One region of the Halomonas bluephagenesis genome, then DNA from elsewhere that is predicted to be linked to it. Evidence: riboswitches for the same ligand, from Rfam matches in the RefSeq annotation. Region 1 holds a riboswitch; the other holds the start of a gene.
What was found. Region 1 has a riboswitch for thiamine pyrophosphate ahead of REH51_RS03850 (SLC5/6 family protein). Riboswitches for the same ligand answer to the same signal wherever they lie in the genome.
Positions count from the first base shown of each region.

Region 2: linked by a shared signal. The riboswitch ahead of thiM (hydroxyethylthiazole kinase) and the one ahead of REH51_RS03850 (SLC5/6 family protein) in region 1 are both predicted to bind thiamine pyrophosphate.

Region 1 is NZ_CP133631.1:850,552-853,965, forward strand. It holds gene corA (magnesium/cobalt transporter CorA) at 1-268, opposite strand, end outside; gene REH51_RS03850 (SLC5/6 family protein) at 303-1,691, opposite strand; TPP riboswitch at 1,681-1,789, opposite strand; gene REH51_RS03855 (peroxidase-related enzyme) at 1,889-2,470, opposite strand; gene REH51_RS03860 (hypothetical protein) at 2,671-3,360, shown strand; gene REH51_RS03865 (CoA-acylating methylmalonate-semialdehyde dehydrogenase) at 3,409-3,414, opposite strand, start outside.
Region 2 is NZ_CP133631.1:2,275,468-2,278,881, forward strand. It holds gene REH51_RS10135 (LysR family transcriptional regulator) at 1-277, opposite strand, end outside; gene thiE (thiamine phosphate synthase) at 274-888, opposite strand; gene thiM (hydroxyethylthiazole kinase) at 878-1,687, opposite strand; TPP riboswitch at 1,712-1,807, opposite strand; gene REH51_RS10150 (hypothetical protein) at 1,863-2,207, opposite strand; gene REH51_RS10155 (DUF2237 family protein) at 2,365-2,739, opposite strand; gene gloA (lactoylglutathione lyase) at 2,981-3,414, shown strand, end outside.

The sequences.
Region 1 (3,414 bases):
GAGCATCAAACGAGGAAATACCTCGGTAAATAATCAGTGTGTGATGTTCAAACTCTTCAATTTTAGGCGGATGACGCTCCTTGTGGGCATCTTGAATTGCCATCGGATGACAATCAAAGCGTTCCAGTAGCTGGCGTTCACGCTCCTCAGGCTCACCTTTCATGTCTATCCATAGGTGGCTGCCAGGCGTCGCTTGCCAGTCATCGATAAGGCGTTCATCGCCTTCGCGCACATCACCTTCTGGCATCGTTAGTAGGCTGCGAATCATGATCGTCCCTGTTAATTTGGCTCACGGCTTAACGTTACGGCCTAACGCTTTGACGATTAGGCAGGTAGGCCAGTGTAACGCTGACAACGATAGACGCCAGCAGCGCCCCTAAAAAAGGCCCTAGCGTTGGAATACTGCCAGGAAAGGTAGCCGCCATGATGCCAGCAGCAATACTTCCCTGACTTAGCCAACCCGGCAGTATGGCCCCCACTAACCCAGCCATGCCGCCACCAATCGCTGCAATTGGCGTCATTCGTTGCCACAGGCCAAGTAACACAGGCACCACGATGGCAGCGCAAAGTAAGTCTGCTATCAAGAAGAGTCGCAGTACTGACAATCCTTGCAGCGCAATCAGCACCACCGGCACCATCATTGCTACCGTTATCCACCTTGCGGTGGTTAAGGAAGCCGTATGACGTTCGCCGCCACGCCCTACAATTAGCGACGCTATACCGTTTTGCAGCGTATCGACACTTGAGGTCACTAGCGTCACTGCCAGTACCAACGCAGGCAGCGCTACCCAGGCAGGCGCATCTGTTAACAGCGCAAAGAAGGGAATCGGCGGATCTCCTAACGAAGCACCGCTCATAGCGGCCATCATGCCGACACCGCCAATCACCATCACAACCATTACGGTCATACCACCGCCTAGCCAAGCGCCTCGACCTAAGCTCTGATCATCCTGGGCAGCCCATACACGCTGCCAATAGCCTTGGTGAAACAGATTGGCGGCTGTCACCGCAATCACGAGCGTCAAGGCAACGCTGAGCGCACTTGCGATGGGAATAGAGGGCATTACTGCGTCATTCGGCATCGTTGGCAGCCGCCATATCGCAACGCTACCTACGGCTAATAACAGGGCTAGCAAAAGCCATGCCTGCCAGCGATCCGTTGCAAGACTTGCTCGTAGCCCACCGATTACCGTATACACCAAGGTTGTGAGCGCAACGCCAATAATCACCAGCGCGGGGGGCACATCAGAAAGTAGCGCTGTAATAGCGCCAATCGCCGTTAGCTCCGCTGCTAAAAAACAGCCCATGTAGGCCACGGACACCAGTAACACCCAATGACGCACACCTTTGCCATAACAAGCATGGGCAAATTCAGCGATGCTTCTGCCCTCAGGCAATGCACGACGAATTTTTGGCCCGTACAACCCCAATACGATAAACGGCAGCGCAGAGCCCAGCGCATATCCCGACAGTGCCACCGGACCAACAAAAGCACCAATTTCAGGCGGTGCAAACAGGATCCAAGCGCCCATTCCCGATGCTAAGAATGAAAACCCTAGCGTGGACGCAGTTTGTGAGTTCCGTGCCGTGACATAGTCATCGAGTGACCCCTGCACATGGCGTGCACGCAGGCCCAAAAAAGCAAAACAAAATAGCGCCGCACCAAGTACGGCTGACGTTAGGTAAGGCATGTCGCACTTCCTCCGCCGGTATGAACCGGATCAGGTTCCAGGGTCTGCGCAGTGCACATTCTCAGCCCATCATGATGTGGGCTCCCCTGGCGACAGTGAATGGAGAGGCTATCCTCGGTGAAAGCGGTTCGTTAGTAAAGGCTGTGCGTTAGTAAAATCTGTCTGTGAGTAACGCCTAAGCCCACGTTTTCTTCATGCTAACGCGGTAGGCGCCCCATCAAATAAAACTCCTCGTTAGGGGGAGTACCCGCCATGGTAACTAACCGATTCGACATGCCGAAAAAGGCAGCGATGGCGCCGATATCCCAACAATCCTCTAGCGTAAAACCTGCCTGCTCTAATGTTGTTTGCCACGAGGAAGAAAACTCGCCAATCTCAATACCGCAATGCATCGCAAAATCCAGCATTACGCGATGACGCTCGCTCAGCCCAGCCGTCAGATGGTTAATAGCGACATTGTCAGCAACTAAGGGATCTTTACTATAAATTCTCAATAGCGCTCCATGAGCAACCACACAATAGAGGCAACGATTGCGAGCACTTGTGGCCACCACAATCATCTCTTTCTCAGCTTTGGTCAGCGTATCGGACTCACGCTCCATCAAAGCATCGTGGTAGGAGAAAAAAGCACGAAATTCATCAGGCCGATGAGCCAACATCAAGAACACGTTAGGTACAAACCCAGCTTTTTCTTGAACTTTCAGTATCGCATCGTGGATATCATCAGGCAGTGCATCAAGCGTTTCTGGCACATGGAAGCGGCTAAGTGGATTAGTCATCGTTACACCTCTTTTCCTGAATTAAGATTTAATTTTTTGTTGTGGTTAAACAGTTACATTATTGAGTAGTGCAATTCAGTAACAAAATACTAAACAAAGTGACTTTCAATCGCGGCCAACGCTGTCCATACTCTAAGCTATTCAATAACATATAAGCCGCGCAATGAACGCGTAAAACGGCAATTTAAAGGGACACCCAAATGCATTATTCCGAAGCGAAAGAGCATACGCCAGGGCACCTGCATACGCTGTTTGCTGACCCTTACAGTGCGTTCAAAAACGACACCGATGAGCGACAGCTACACATTCGGATAATGTTGCACACCCTTTTTGCACGGCCGTTGAAGCAGTCGCAAGTAACCCTTCGAGTAATTCATGGATGGGAAAACGGCAGTTTCGAGCCACACGACTTAAAGCACATTGACTACCCTTTGAGCTCACTGGACGATTTACAGCGAGTAACCAGTGAATTCTCCCTAGCTTCTCAGCAACGTCTACCACTACCAGCCCATGACTTTTCGCTTCTTGAAGCTCCGTTAGCCAATATTCTTGCCCACTCAGAGACTAAAGACAGCGCCGCTAATGAAATAACGCACAACACGCCAGCTCGCTGGCCTACGCTGCCAGGAGGCTTAGCGCTTTACACGCTTTTCAAGATGTATCATCGGCTAGTTTACGGCGAAGACGATAACTATCGCTGCTCTCAGTGCGAAACACCCAATGGCCTATGTGAACTTCACGAATTCCATATCGAAGAAGGCGAATTTGCACTGTTGACTCCCCACCAGCAGTCGAAAACAGTACCAACAATTTTGGTGCTACATGCCAGCCAGCTAGGTCCTATCGGCCAACTTCTAAAAAGTAGCCTGCCGTTATTTCAGGACACTTGAGTCGAAACTTAAAAAGCCCCGCTCATCACGGGGCTTTTTTCGGCGCAACTAGCT
Region 2 (3,414 bases), 1.4 Mb from region 1:
GCCCGCTCACCGTACTGGTGCCACTGCCTATTTCTGCCGCTGCCTCGTCTAAAGCGAGCAAAATGCTTTGCGCACGAACGAGATAGCGTTCGCCTGCTTCAGTGAGGTGCAGCCGCCGAGTAGTGCGCTGAATAAGCCGAGCCCCTAATGCCTCTTCAAGCGCCATCACTTGGCGAGACACCCGTGTGCGGGAAAGGTCTAGCGCCTCGGCCGCGCGGGTATAACTACCCAGCTCCGCGACTTTCACAAACGCAGCGATATGATCGAGCTGGTTCATTGCGCGAGGAAAGCCTGTGCTGCCAGGCGCGGGTCTGGCTGGCCGCAGATGGCAGAAATAACCGCGATACCGTTAGCCCCAGCGGCTTTCACCTTGGCAATGTGTTCAGCCTTTAGTCCGCCGATCGCGACGCTGGGAAGTTGGCAAGCATTGGCAAGCTGTGCCAACCCGTCAAAACCAATTGGCTGGGCATGGTCTTGCTTGCTGACGGTGGCAAACACGGGCCCTAAACCGACGTAATCAAGCAGCTCGATGGGGGCGCCCTGGAGTTGGGCTAGAGTGTTAATCGAAAGCCCGATAATGGCGTGTTGGCCAAGCGTGTTTCGAGCTTCTTGAACGGCCATGTCGCTTTGGCCAACATGTAAGCCATCGGCCTGACTGGCTACTGCCACGTTCAGACGATCGTTAATCATCAGCGGCACGCCACTACCTGCCAGCATCGCTTTGAGACGTTTTGCCTGGACGATCATTTGCTCGTCGCTAGCGTATTTATCACGTAGCTGCACCATGGTAACGCCGCCTTGCACAGCGGCTTCAACCGTTTTTTCAAGGCCAATGTCGGCACACAGCCCAGCATCGGTGACTAAATAGAGGGAGAGATCAAACGGCATGTACCGCCTCCAATTGAGCAAGGGTAGAGAGGTCGTCGGGCGTCAACTGATACAATGCGTCCAATAGCGCCACCTGGAAACTACCAGGGCCTTGAGCCTGCTCTCCTGCAAGGCTTCCAGCGATGCTAAAACACGCCAAGGCAGCTAGGCTGGCCTCCAGCGGCTGCTCGCGGGTTGCGGCTACAAAGCTTGCCACCAGTGCACTCAGGCCACAGCCCAAGGTCGTCACGCGGGGCATTAGCGGGTGCCCGCCTTTAAGCTGATAATGGTTAGTGCCGTCAGTGATGAAATCGGTCTCGCCAGTTACCGCCACCACGCAGCGATGTTGCTGGGCTAGTGCAATCGCTGTCGTTGTGGCTTCTTGGGTGCTAGCAGTCGCATCAACTCCGCGACCTTGGCTGGTCAATCCGTTGAGTGTTTGAATTTCTGAGGCGTTGCCACGAATAACGCAGGGTTGATAGGCCAGCAATGTCTCGCAAAGGCGCTGGCGAAATGCCGTGGCGCCAACAGCGACTGGATCAAGCACCCATGGAATATGGTTTTCCTGGGCAGTGCGCGCGGCAATGACCATGGCGTCAGCCCAAGGGGAAGAGAGGGTGCCAATATTGATAGAAAGCGCGCCAGAAATAGCTGTGAACTCCGCTACTTCTTCCTGAGCATGCAGCATAGCGGGGGACGCACCTGTCGCCAAGAGCAGGTTAGCGGTGCTATTCATCGCCACATAGTTAGTAATGCAATGTACCAACGGTGTGGTAGCGCGTAGAGCGCTGAGGTAATCGCCGAGCGGGCGTGAAGGCATAATGTCCTCCCGGCCGGGAGGTGGTGCTGCGGCACCACGACTCCCTACGCCGGTGTTATCCGGTTCAGGTTCAAAGGGTGCTTCTCAGCCCACTAAGCGCAGGCGCCCCTGTCGTGATGGTACTATCCTTGGCTTAGGTCAATCTGTAAAGCCTGGGAAACTCTACTCGCAAATATCAGCGAAACGAAATGCGCGTTCCGTAGGTGAGCATTTCATCGGGCGTAATTGCTTTACCCTCGACACCAATCATTTCATCGCCACACTGGTCGGCGAAAGTAAGCACCCCGTGGGTAAGACCCAGCTGGCCAAGGGTGTCGCGAATTTCACCGGTGCCCAAAAACGTGCTGACATGGCCCTGGGCATTGGTTAAATCAGAAACACCATTAGCGTGATGGAAGCGAACCTTATAGATACCGTCCATTGATTCAACTTCCACAATCGGTGAAAAGCCATTGTTTATGGCATGGGCTAACTGCTTTAACGTTAGGTGGTCGCCGAGGGTCATATCAATTGCGGTCATGACAAACTCCGGGTGGCTGCCTTCAGTGGGGCATCACATTGTTTTTTATAGAAATGCTACAGATGACGAAAGTGGCTATGATCTAGTGTTGTAAAGATGATGAAATATCAGTGTAGAAGGTTTGCATAGAAATTCCAGAGGTTCATAACGGATGCGCTTAATGCACGGCGTCTAATGCATGCTGTCGCAGCGTAATGAGTGGGATGATCTCTAGCGTTTTCTCATGGGTACCAGACAGTACAATCGGTGGGGCCAAGCCAACCTGGGCAGCTTCTTGCCAGCGACTGGCACAGATGCACCAACGGTCACCGGGTTGCAGGCCTGGAAATCCATACTCTGGGCGTGGAGTCACTAGGTCGTTGCCTTGGGCTCTTGAAAACGTTAGAAATTCTGCGGTTACCATCGCGCATACTGAGTGTCTGCCAGCATCATCAGGCCCCGTGCGGCAAAAGCCGTCACGATAGAAACCGGTCTTAGGGTCATGGCAGCATGGGGTTAACGGTTCACCCAGCACGTTGCGGTCACGAGACATGTTGGCTCCTCTCTCATAGACGCTCATAGGCTCTCATGGGGTGGGCTAGAAATATCTAAATAGTGCCCACAGTTACGGTATTAATACCGCATGTTGATGTAAGGTGTTCGAATCAGGAATTGATAAGCTGCATACTGCAAAGCTGATTGAATATTACAGGTGGTTAAAGTTTTGTACAGGTTTTAAGGTTCGTCAACGTATTTGTGTGCAAACAGTTTTTTAGAAAGAAATAGGAGAGCTTATGTCGTTTCAAGGCGAGCAGCATCCCGGTGTCGCATCCGCTGCGCCGCAAACCCAAGGGTTTCGCTTAAATCACACCATGCTGCGGGTGAAAGATCCCGAACGCGCACTAGCGTTCTACTCCAAGGTATTTGGAATGCAGGTACTACGCCGGTTGGATTTTGAAGAGATGCAGTTTTCGCTCTACTTCCTAGCCAATGTGGAAGACAGCGATAACGTGCCGGAAGATACTCAAACACGCACTGCCTGGACTTTCAGTCAGAAAGGCTTGCTGGAGTTGACGCATAATTGGGGTACAGAAGATCAGCAGGATTTTGCCTATCACGACGGTAACGCTGAACCCCAAGGGTTTGGTCATATATGCTTCTGCGTACCTGACTTAGAAGCTGCTCAAGCATGGTTTGATAAGCACGAAGCGACGTTCATCAAGCGTGC